DNA from 2 places in the Streptomyces sp. CLV115 genome. Region 2 is predicted to be linked to the other one. Evidence: riboswitches for the same ligand, from Rfam matches in the RefSeq annotation. Region 2 holds a riboswitch; the other holds the start of a gene.

What was found. A riboswitch is a leader RNA that binds a small molecule or an ion and turns the genes downstream of it on or off. The one in region 2 is predicted to bind cobalamin.
Region 1: linked by a shared signal. The riboswitch ahead of AADR41_RS08645 (ribonucleoside-diphosphate reductase subunit alpha) and the one ahead of AADR41_RS19400 (ABC transporter substrate-binding protein) in region 2 are both predicted to bind cobalamin.

What each region holds. Positions count from the first base shown of each region.
Region 1 covers NZ_JBCEWQ010000015.1:56,851-62,605, forward strand. The annotation lists gene AADR41_RS08635 (DUF3311 domain-containing protein) at 91-345, shown strand; gene mctP (monocarboxylate uptake permease MctP) at 342-1,976, shown strand; cobalamin riboswitch at 2,155-2,282, shown strand; gene AADR41_RS08645 (ribonucleoside-diphosphate reductase subunit alpha) at 2,423-4,834, shown strand; gene AADR41_RS08650 (ribonucleotide-diphosphate reductase subunit beta) at 4,834-5,755, shown strand, end outside.
Region 2 covers NZ_JBCEWQ010000052.1:20,376-26,130, reverse strand. The annotation lists gene AADR41_RS19415 (acyl-CoA dehydrogenase family protein) at 1-1,720, shown strand, start outside; gene AADR41_RS19410 (acyl carrier protein) at 1,980-2,258, shown strand; gene AADR41_RS19405 (beta-ketoacyl-[acyl-carrier-protein] synthase family protein) at 2,255-3,478, shown strand; cobalamin riboswitch at 3,573-3,760, shown strand; gene AADR41_RS19400 (ABC transporter substrate-binding protein) at 3,797-4,864, shown strand; gene AADR41_RS19395 (FecCD family ABC transporter permease) at 4,861-5,755, shown strand, end outside.

The DNA.
Region 1 (5,755 bases), on a different contig from region 2:
GCAATGCGGACGGGGGGTGACGCTGACCGGAAACCTCCCCTAGATTTCCTGCGCATTACAAGGTGCTCAGCGAGGGGACGGAGTCGCCACATGCCAGCAGGACCAGAAGGAAAACCACCCACCGTCACACCGGTGCGGGTGGTCATCGCCCTCTGTCTCGTCGCGCCGTTCGTGGCGATGCTCTGGGTGAGTTCGTACGCGAAGGTGGACCCCACCTTCATCGGCATTCCGTTCTTCTACTGGTACCAGATGCTCTGGGTGCTCATCTCCACCGCGCTCACGATGACCGCGTACAAGCTGTGGCAGCGTGACCAGCGCGCCCGCAAGGGGGGTGCGTCGGCATGAAGGACGGCGTGAACGGCGTCGCGCTCGGCGTCTTCATCTTCTTCTTCGTGGCCGTCACGGTCATGGGCTTCCTGGCCGCGCGCTGGCGCAAGGCCGAGAACGAGGCCAGCCTCGACGAATGGGGCCTGGGCGGACGGTCCTTCGGCACCTGGGTCACCTGGTTCCTGCTCGGCGGCGACCTGTACACCGCGTACACCTTCGTCGCCGTTCCCGCGGCGATCTACGCGGCGGGCGCGGCGGGCTTCTTCGCCGTGCCGTACACGATCCTCGTGTATCCGCTGATCTTCACCTTCCTGCCGCGACTGTGGTCGGTCTCGCACAAGCACGGCTACGTCACCACCTCGGACTTCGTCCGCGGGCGGTTCGGCTCGAAGAGCCTCTCGCTGGCGGTCGCGATCACCGGCATCCTCGCCACGATGCCGTACATCGCGCTCCAACTGGTCGGCATCCAGGCGGTGCTGGACGTGATGGGCGTCGGCGGCGGCGAGAACACCCACTGGTTCGTCAAGGACCTGCCGCTGCTGATCGCGTTCGCGGTGCTCGCCGCGTACACCTACTCGTCCGGGCTGCGCGCGCCCGCGCTGATCGCCTTCGTCAAGGACGGGCTGATCTACCTGGTCATCGCGGTGGCGATCATCTACATCCCGATCAAGCTCGGCGGCTTCGACGACATCTTCGCCAAGGCGGGCGAGGCGTTCTCGCAGAAGAACGAGGCGGCCGGAAAGCCGGTGGCCGGACTCGCACCCGGTGAGGCGGGCCAGTGGGGCTACGCCACCCTGGCACTGGGCTCGGCGCTGGCGCTGTTCATGTATCCGCACTCGATCACGGCGACGCTCTCCAGCCGCAGCCGCGACGTGATCCGGCGCAACACCACGATCCTGCCGCTGTACTCGCTGATGCTGGGTCTGCTGGCGCTGCTCGGCTTCATGGCCATCGCCGCCGGGATCAAGGTGGACAACGGCCAGCTGGCCATTCCGCAGCTGTTCGAGAACATGTTCCCGGACTGGTTCGCGGGCGTCGCGTTCGCCGCCATCGGCATCGGCGCGCTGGTGCCCGCCGCGATCATGTCGATCGCCGCGGCCAACCTGTTCACCCGCAACATCTACAAGGACTTCCTGAGGCCGGACGCGACCCCGGAGCAGGAGACCAAGGTCTCCAAGCTGGTGTCGCTGCTGGTCAAGGTCGGCGCACTGGCCTTCGTCCTCACCATGGACAAGACGGTCGCGATCAACTTCCAGCTGCTCGGCGGCATCTGGATCCTCCAGACCATGCCGGCCCTGGTCGGCGGCCTGTTCACCCGCTGGTTCCACCGCTGGGCGCTGCTCGCGGGCTGGGCGGTCGGCATGGTGTACGGGACGGTGGCCGCGTACGGGGTCGCCAGTCCGACCCAGGCGCACTTCGGCGGCTCGTCCAAGGAGATCCCGGGAATCGGCGAGATCGGCTACATCGGTCTCACCGCGTTCGTGCTGAACGTGGTGGTGACGGTGGTGCTCACCTTCGTCCTGAACGCCCTGAAGGCGCCCGCCGGGATCGACGAGACCTCCCCGTCCGACTACACCGCCGACGCGGGCGACCCGGGCGTCGCCACCGAGCTCCCGCCGGCCACCGCGGGGGCTCCGGGCGGCCACTGACGACCGTCGCCCACGGCCTTCCGACGGCCCGTCGAGCCCCCTGCAACGGGGCGCGGCGGGCCGTCGGCGTGATCCGGCCGGGCGGCCCGGGAAAGGGCCGCACGGCCCGTTCTGTGGGCCCGACTCGAACGCACGACACAACATGTGGGGGCTTCCTCATCGGGCAGCCCCCACATGTATGCTCGTCCTCGCTGTCGCCGCAGGGGAATCCGGTGCGAATCCGGAACTGTCCCGCAACGGTGTATTCAGTGCGCTTTTGTGCACCCCCGAGTCAGTCCGATGACCTGCCGGCAGCGCATCCGGCTCGACCGAACCGGATGCCCAGACGTCCGGGCCTCGCGGTTGGGCCGGTGGACGCCGTGCGGAGTGCTGCCCTGTCCCGGGTGTGCTTGCGCAGGGCTGCCCCGTTCCCCGCCGGCCCCGAGCCGAGCGAGGGAGAGCACCACGTGACCATCGCGCCAGCCGATCCGGCTTCAGTCGCCGTGTCCGCAGCAGCCGAGTCCGAGGCCGCCGCACAGGACGGACCGGGAACCGCACTGCTGCGGACCCTGACCGACCTGACCGCCGATCTGCCCGACACCGACCCCGGCCGGGTCGCCGCCGCCGCGCTGCGTGGCCGCAGCGCCCGCGCGGACGAGGCCGAACTGCGGTCGCTGGCCACCGAGGCCGCCGCGGGGCTGATCTCCGAGGACCCCGCGTACTCCCGGCTCGCCGCCCGGCTGCTGACCCTCGCCATCGCGGACGAGGCGGCCGGCCAGGGCGCGGTCTCCTTCTCCGCCTCGGTCGCCGTCGGCCACCGCGAGGGCCTGATCGCGGACCGTACCGCCGCGTTCGTCGCCACCCACGCGGCCGCCCTCGACGCGTTGGTGGCCCGCTCGCTCGCCGACGGCGCGGACGACCGCTTCGGCTACTTCGGGCTGCGGACCCTGCACAGCCGGTACCTGCTGCGCCACCCGCACACCCGTCAGGTCGTCGAGACGCCCCAGCACTTCATGCTGCGGGTCGCGGCCGGGCTGGCCGAGGACGAGTCGCAGCGCGCCGTGGACGAGGTGGCGGCGCTGTACGGGCTGATGAGCCGGCTCGACTACCTGCCCTCCTCCCCCACCCTCTTCAACTCCGGCACCCGGCACCCGCAGATGTCCTCCTGCTACCTGCTGGACTCCCCGCTGGACGAGCTCGACTCGATCTACGACCGCTATCACCAGGTGGCGCGGCTCTCGAAGCACGCGGGCGGCATCGGTCTGTCGTACTCCCGCATCCGCTCCCGCGGTTCGCTGATCCGGGGCACCAACGGGCACTCCAACGGCATCGTGCCGTTCCTGAAGACGCTCGACGCCTCCGTCGCCGCGGTCAACCAGGGGGGCCGCCGCAAGGGCGCCGCCGCCGTCTACCTGGAGACCTGGCACGCGGACATCGAGGAGTTCCTGGAGCTGCGCGACAACACGGGTGAGGACCAGCGGCGCACCCACAACCTCAATCTGGCGCACTGGATCCCGGACGAGTTCATGCGCCGGGTCGACGCGGACGGCGACTGGTCGCTGTTCTCGCCCGCCGACGTGCCCGAGCTGGTCGACCTGTGGGGCGACGAGTTCGACGCCGCGTACCGGGCGGCCGAGGCCAGGGGCCTGGCCCGCAAGTCGATGCCGGCGCGCGAGCTGTACGGCCGGATGATGCGCACCCTCGCGCAGACCGGCCAGGGCTGGATGACGTTCAAGGACGCCTCCAACCGGACCGCGAACCAGACCGCCGAGCCGGGCAGCGTCGTCCACTCGTCGAATCTGTGCACCGAGATCCTCGAAGTCACCGACGACGGCGAGACCGCGGTCTGCAACCTGGGCTCGGTCAACCTCGGCGCGTTCGTCGCCGACGGCGGGATCGACTGGGAGCGGCTGGACGCCACCGTCCGCACCGCCGTGACCTTCCTCGACCGGGTCGTCGACATCAACTTCTACCCGACCGAGCAGGCCGGCCGCTCCAACGCGAAGTGGCGCCCCGTGGGCCTGGGCGCCATGGGCCTCCAGGACGTCTTCTTCCAGCTGCGGCTGCCCTTCGACTCCCCCGAGGCGCGGGCGCTGTCCACGAAGATCTCCGAGCGGATCATGCTCGCCGCGTACGAGGCGTCCTGCGAGCTCGCCGAGCGCTCGGGCCCGCTGCCGGCCTGGTCGCGGACGCGGGCGTCGCGCGGGGTGCTGCACCCCGACCACTACGACACCGCGCTGAACTGGCCGGAGCGCTGGGACGCGCTGCGCGCCCGGGTCGCGAAGAGCGGGATGCGCAACTCGCTGCTGCTCGCCATCGCGCCGACGGCGACGATCGCCTCGATCGCGGGCGTGTACGAGTGCATCGAGCCGCAGGTCTCCAACCTCTTCAAGCGCGAGACGCTCAGCGGTGAGTTCCTCCAGGTCAACGCCTATCTGGTGGACGAGCTGAAGAAGCTCGGCGTGTGGGACGCGCGCACCCGGGAGGCGTTGCGCGAGGCCAGCGGCTCGGTGCAGGACTTCGCCTGGATCCCCGAGGACGTGCGGGCGCTGTACCGCACCGCGTGGGAGATCCCGCAGCGCGGCCTGATCGACATGGCGGCGGCCCGCACGCCGTTCCTGGACCAGAGCCAGTCGCTGAACCTGTTCCTGGAGACGCCGACGATCGGCAAGCTCTCCTCGATGTACGCGTACGCCTGGAAGCAGGGGCTGAAGACGACGTACTACCTGCGTTCGCGCCCGGCGACCCGGATCGCCCGCGCCGCCTCCGGCCAGGCCGCGGCCGCCGCCCCCATTCCCGTACAGCAGGCGTCGGCGCCCGACGCGGACGCGATCGCCTGTTCCCTCGAAAACCCCGAGTCCTGCGAGGCCTGCCAGTAATGAGCTCCACCAACTCCGACAAGAACCTGCTGGACCCGGGCTTCGAGCTGACCCTGCGGCCGATGCGCTACCCGGACTTCTACGAGCGCTACCGGGACGCGATCAAGAACACCTGGACGGTGGAGGAGGTCGACCTGCACTCCGACGTCGCCGACCTCGCCAAGCTGTCCCCCGGCGAGCAGCACATGATCGGCCGGCTGGTCGCGTTCTTCGCGACGGGTGACTCGATCGTCTCCAACAACCTCGTGCTGACGCTGTACAAGCACATCAACTCCCCCGAGGCGCGGCTGTATCTGTCGCGGCAGCTCTTCGAGGAGGCCGTGCACGTCCAGTTCTATCTGACGCTGCTGGACACCTACCTGCCCGACCCGGACGACCGGGCGGCGGCGTTCGACGCGGTCGAGGAGATCCCGTCGATCCGTGAGAAGGCGCAGTTCTGCTTCAAGTGGATGGACTCGGTCGAGAAGATCGACCGGCTGGAGACGAAGGCCGACCGCCGCCGCTTCCTGCTGAACCTGATCTGCTTCGCGGCGTGCATCGAGGGGCTGTTCTTCTACGGCGCGTTCGCGTACGTCTACTGGTTCCGCTCGCGGGGTCTGCTGCACGGTCTCGCCACGGGCACCAACTGGGTCTTCCGTGACGAGACGATGCACATGAACTTCGCGTTCGAGGTCGTGGACACCGTCCGCAAGGAGGAGCCCGACCTCTTCGACGACGAGCTCCAGCAGCAGGTCACCGACATGCTGAAGGAGGCCGTGGCCGCGGAGCTGCAGTTCGGCCGCGATCTGTGCGGTGACGGGCTGCCCGGCATGAACACCGAGTCGATGCGGCAGTACCTGGAGTGCGTCGCCGACCAGCGGCTCACCCGCCTCGGCTTCCCGGCGGTCTACGGCTCGGAGAACCCGTTCTCGTTCATGGAGC
Region 2 (5,755 bases):
GGACGACCGCACCCCCGAGGAGCGCCTGGCCCTCACGTACGAGCGGCTGCGCGTCCTCAACGACTGCCTGGACAGCGGGGCCCGGCTGGCCGCCGATCCCCGCGCCCTCGCCGCCCTGCACGAATGGCTCGGTCCGGTGGACCCGGCGCTCACCACGGTGGCGGGGATCCACTACAACCTCTTCCTCGGCAGCCTCCTCGACCACGGTGGCGACGGCGATCGCGATCTGTCGGACTTCCTGCGGCTGCGGCGCACCGGCACCTTTCTCTGTACGGAGGTGGCACACGGCAATGACGCCGCGGCCGTCGAGACCACCGCCGCGTACGACCGAGAGCGCGACGGGTTCGTGTTGTGCACCCCGCACGCCGGGGCGCAGAAGTTCATGCCCAACACCGGTCCGGCCGGCGGCCCCAAGACCGGGCTGGTGGCCGCGCGCCTGCTCGTCGACGGCGCCGACCACGGGGTCTTCCTCTTCCTCGTGCCGCTCACCGACGAGCGACAGCCGCTGCCCGGAGTGCGCATCCGCATGCTCCCCACCCGTACGGGCAGCCCGGTGGACCACTGCCTGACCTCATTCGACCGGGTCTTCGTGGGACGCGCCGCGCTGCTCGACGGGGACCACGGACGGGTCGGTGCCGACGGGGAGTTCAGCAGTGCCGTCGACAACCGCAGGCGGCGCTTCCTCGCGTCGATCGGGCGCGTCACCTCCGGGAAGATCTCGATGACGGCCTGCGCGGTCGGCTGTGCGCGCGCGACGCTCGCGGTCGCCGTCCGCTACGGCGGTCACCGGTACATCTCGGGCCCCCGCGGCTCGCACCGGGTGCCGGTGATGGCCCACCGCAGCCACCACGGCCCGCTCGCCGCGGCCATGGCCACCGTCTTCGCGATGAGCCTGCTGCACCGCAGGGCCCTGGACCGCTGGGAGCGGGGCGAGCGACGGGAGGAGGCCGAGCGGCTGGTCGCCGTCGCCAAGGGGTGGATCACCTGGCAGGCCCGGTCCGTGATCGTCGAATGCCGTGAACGCTGCGGCGCCCAGGCGCTCCTGGAACACAACGGCATGAGCGAACTCGTCACCGGGGTGGAAGGCGCCATCACCGCCGAGGGAGACAATCTGGCCATCCACGCCAAGGCGGCCGCGGAGATGCTCTTCGCCGCCGCACCCGCCGCCGGGGCCTCGTCCGGCGGCGGCCCCGGCGATCTCGACGACCCGGGCTTTCTCGGCGGGCTGCTCGCGGAGCTGGAGCGGATCTGGTTCGAACGGGCCCGGGAGCGGATGGGCCTCGCACCGCACGGTGATCCGCTGGGGCGGTGGAACGCGGCGGCCGGGCCCGCCCTGCGCGGCGTCGAGGCCCACGCCCAGCGGCAGGCGGCCGAGGCGTACGCGGAGGCGGTGGCCGTGCTCCCGGAAGGGCCCGCCCGCGACCGGCTCGGCGAGCTCGAACGGCTCTTCGCGCTCGACCGGATCGCCCGCAACAGCGGTGACCTGCTGGCGGCGGGCCTGCTGAGCGCCGACCAGGTCAACGGCCTGCCGGGCAGGGTGGAGCAGCTGATCGCCACCGTCGCCGCCCATCTGCCCGCCCTGGTCGACTCCTTCGCGCTGCCGCCGGAACTGCTCGCGGACTGGCCGATCGCAGGCGCCGACTACGTGGCCGCGTACGACGATCCGGGGGCTTTCTGGCAGACCGGCGGGGGTCGGGACACGGTTCGGGACGAGCGGTGACGGCCATGACGAGAAAAGGAACAGTTGTCCGGGGCCGTCGGTTCAGGGAGACCGCCGGGGCCCTCGGTGTGCGTGTTGTCCTGCTGGCCTTCTGGGGTACGGCGTCCGTCCTGGCCCGGTGGTGCGGGGATCGCGAGGAGGGCGCTGCCGAATCGGTTCGGCACAAGGCGTAACTGGAGGCACTCCACCCAGTTGATTCGGCGTCGGGACGGTGTCACCGCCGGCCCGACAGCCGGACCGAATAATGGAGAGAAAGCTGATGAGTGCGATTCACCCCAAGATCACCGAGGTTCTGACACACACCTTCAAAGTTCCCGCCGCAGAGATTCACCCGGGCTCCACGATGGACAGCCTGGAGATGGACTCCCTCGCCGTCGCCGAGTTCGCCGTCCTCATCAGGGACACGACCGGCGGCGACCGGGACTTCGACCAACTCCCCAAAAACGCCACGCTGGCCGACATCAGCCGGTTCATGGACACGGCGGCCGGCGGCGGGGCGCGGGTGGGCGGCGGGGCAGCGATGAGCAACGCCCGATGAACAGGCCGGCCGTCGCCGTCACCGGACTGGGCATGATCACCCCGGTCGGCAACGACACCGAATCCACCTGGCGGGGCGTGTGCGCGGGCCTGTCACCGGCCCGCACCGTCGCCGGGCTCGACGGATGCGCGATCGACTTCGCCTGCATGGTCGACGGCATCGATCTGGACGCCGCGATCGGCGGCCGGGCGTCCTTCCGCATGGGGAAGTACGTGAAACTCGCCGTCCTCGCCGCCCGCGAGGCGGTCACCGACGCCGGACTCGACCCGGCCGGGTGGGACGGCAGCAGGGTCGCGGTGGTCGTCGGCACCAGCAGCGGCGGCTCCGCCTCGCTGACCGAGCAGGCCGTCGTGCTCGACCGGCTCGGCGCCGGGGCCACCTCACCGTCGGGCATCCTGCTCACCATCCCGAACATGCCCGCCGCCGAGATCGCGATCCAGCTGCGGGCCACCGGCCCCAGCCTGGCACCGTGCACCGCCTGCTCGTCCGGCGCCACCGCGCTGTCCGTCGCCCGCGACCTGCTGGTCACCGGGCAGTGCGACATCGCGATCGCCGGAGCCACCGAGTCGATCGTCTACCCGGCCGCCATGGCCGCGTTCGCCAGGTCCGGGGCCGGGGCCCGGCGCGACGGCGACCCGGCCGGACTGTGCCGGCCCTTCGCGGCCGACCGGGCCGGCCTGGTCATGGGCGAGGGCGCGGCCGTCATGGTGCTGGAACGGACGGACGACGCCCGGGCCCGGGACGCGGCCCCACGGGCGCTGCTCGCCGGCACCGGAGCCACCACCGACGCCCACCACCCCATCAGCCCGCATCCGTCGGGCGTGGTCGCCCAGGCGGCGGTGGAGGCCGCGCTGCGCGACGCGGGCTGGGCGGCCGAGGACGTCGAGCACGTCAACGCGCACGGCACGGCGACCCCGGTCAACGACGCCACCGAGGCCGCCCTGATCGCCCGGGTCTACCCGCACCGGCCACCCGTCACCGCGCCCAAGGGCGTACTGGGGCACTGCATGGGAGCGGCCGGAGCGATCGAGGCCGGACTCACCGTCCTCACGCTCCAGCGCGGAGTCGTACCACCGATCGCCAACCTGGACGCCCCGGCGCCCGAGTTCGACATCGACTGTGTCACCGAGCAACCTCTGCGGCGGCCCATCAGGCGCGCCGTCAGCCATTCCTTCGGATTCGGCGGCCACAACGCCGTACTCGCTCTTCAGCGTCCCTGAGAGCCGTTCCGCAGGCAGCAGGCAGGTGGTGCGACGGGACAACAGCCCGGCGTACCACCGGCCCCACACCGCCCGTGAGCTGCACAGAGGCACGTGATAGCTTGCCGGGGCCAGTCAAACTCCACCCAGGAGTCAGGGAATCCGGTGCGAATCCGGAACTGACGCGCAGCGGTGAGGGGGACGGGCGGGGCCACAGCCACTGGGACCACCCTCGGGTGCCCGGGAAGGCGCCCCGTCCGGACGAACCCGAGTCCGAAGACCTGCTGGCATCCGCGACCCGGCACCGGGCCGCGGGACTCCGTACAACGGGCTCCGCGCATGAGCCCAGAGACGCAGAGGGACTCCGTGCCGTCCATAGCCAGCCCCGTCCGCACCGTCGCCCTGCTCTCCGCGGGACTGGTCCTGCTGACCGCCTGCGGAGGCGGAGCCGGTGGCACCACCGCGAAGCCGGGCCGCGCGGACGGATATCCGGTGACGCTGAAGAACTGCGGCCGCACCGTCACCGTCGATGCAGCGCCGCGCCGTGCCGTCTCGGTGGACCAGGGATCCACGGAGATCCTGCTCTCCCTCGGCCTCGCCGACCGGATGGCCGCCACCGCGACCTGGACCGACCCGGTGATGAAGGGCCTGGAGAAGGCCAACGACGAGGTGCCCAGGATCGCGGACAACCGGCCCTCCTCGGAGAAGGTCCTCGACCGCGAACCGGACTTCGTCAGCGCCTCGTTCGAATCGACACTCGCCAAGGGCGGCGTCGCACCCCGCGAACAGTTCGAATCGCTCGGCGTCCCCACCTACGTATCGCCCGCCGACTGCGCCGGCAAGGACAACAGCGGCGGCGGCGACGGAGCCCGCACCGCGCCGCTCACCATGGACAGCGTCTACGGCGAAGTGCGCGACCTGGCCAAGGTGTTCGGCGTACCGGAGCGCGGCGACTCGCTCGTGGCCGCGCTGCGCGAACGGGTGCAGAAGGCGACCGAGGACATCGACGCCTCCGGCACCACCCTCCTGTACTGGTTCTCCGACTCCAAGGCCCCGTACCTGGCGGGCTGCTGCGGAGCCCCCGGAATCATCACCGAAGAACTCGGCGCGAAGAACGTCTTCGACGACACCCACGAGGAATGGCCCCAGATCAGCTGGGAGACCGTCGCAGACCGCAACCCCGACGTCCTGGTCATCGGCGACCTGACCCGCAGGGCCCAGACCGCCGAGAGCGCCGCGAAGAAGATCGAGTTCCTGGAGTCCAACCCCGCCACGAAGAACATGGACGCCGTCAGGCACAAGCGGTACGTCCTGCTGAGCGGCCAGGCCATGAACCCGTCCGTCCGGACGGTCGAGGGCGTCGAACGCGTCGCCGCCGGACTGCGCAGGTTCGGGCTCGCGCGGTGACGCCGACCGAACGCGGCACGACGGTGACCGCGCCACCGGCCGCCGTCGCACCGGTGGGCGTCACGAAGGGCGTACGACGGCTGCGCGGCGGGGTCCTGTGGGCCTGCGGCCTCGCGCTGCTCGTCGGCTCCGTCGCGGTCGCCGTCACCATCGGCCCCGCCCGCATCTCGGTGGGCGACGTCTGGTCCGCGGTGGCCGCCCACCTCGGCGGAGGCCGGTCGCGGCTCTCCCCGATCCGGGACGGCATCATCTGGAACCTGCGCATGCCACGCACGCTGCTCGCCGCGGTGTGCGGCGCCGGGCTCGCGGTCTGCGGCACCGTCATGCAGTCCCTCCTCCGCAACCCGCTCGCCGACCCGTTCGTCCTCGGAGTCTCCTCCGGCGCGTCCACCGGCGCGGTGGTGGTCGTCGTCCTCGGTGTCGGCGGGGGAGCGTTGTCGATCTCGACCGGCGCGTTCATCGGGGCGCTGTGCTCGTTCGCCCTGGTGCTGCTGCTCAGCCACACCCTGGGCGGCACGACGGACCGGGTGGTGCTCTCCGGTGTCGCGGCCATGCAGCTGTTCTCCGCGCTCACCTCCTTCGTCGTGATGACCGCCGCCGACGCGGAGCAGACCCGCGGGGTGCTGTTCTGGCTGCTCGGCTCGCTCAGCGGGGTCGGCTGGACCGATGTGTGGGTCTGCGCCGCCGTGCTCGCCGTGACCCTGCTGATCTGCCTGGGCCACGCCCGTACGCTCGACGCCTTCGCGTTCGGCCAGGACGCCGCCGCCACACTCGGCGTCGATGTCGCGCGTGCCAGGATCGTGCTGCTGTGCACGACCGCGCTGCTGACCGCCGCACTGGTCAGCTCGGCCGGTGCCATCGGCTTCGTCGGTCTGGTGCTGCCGCACGCCG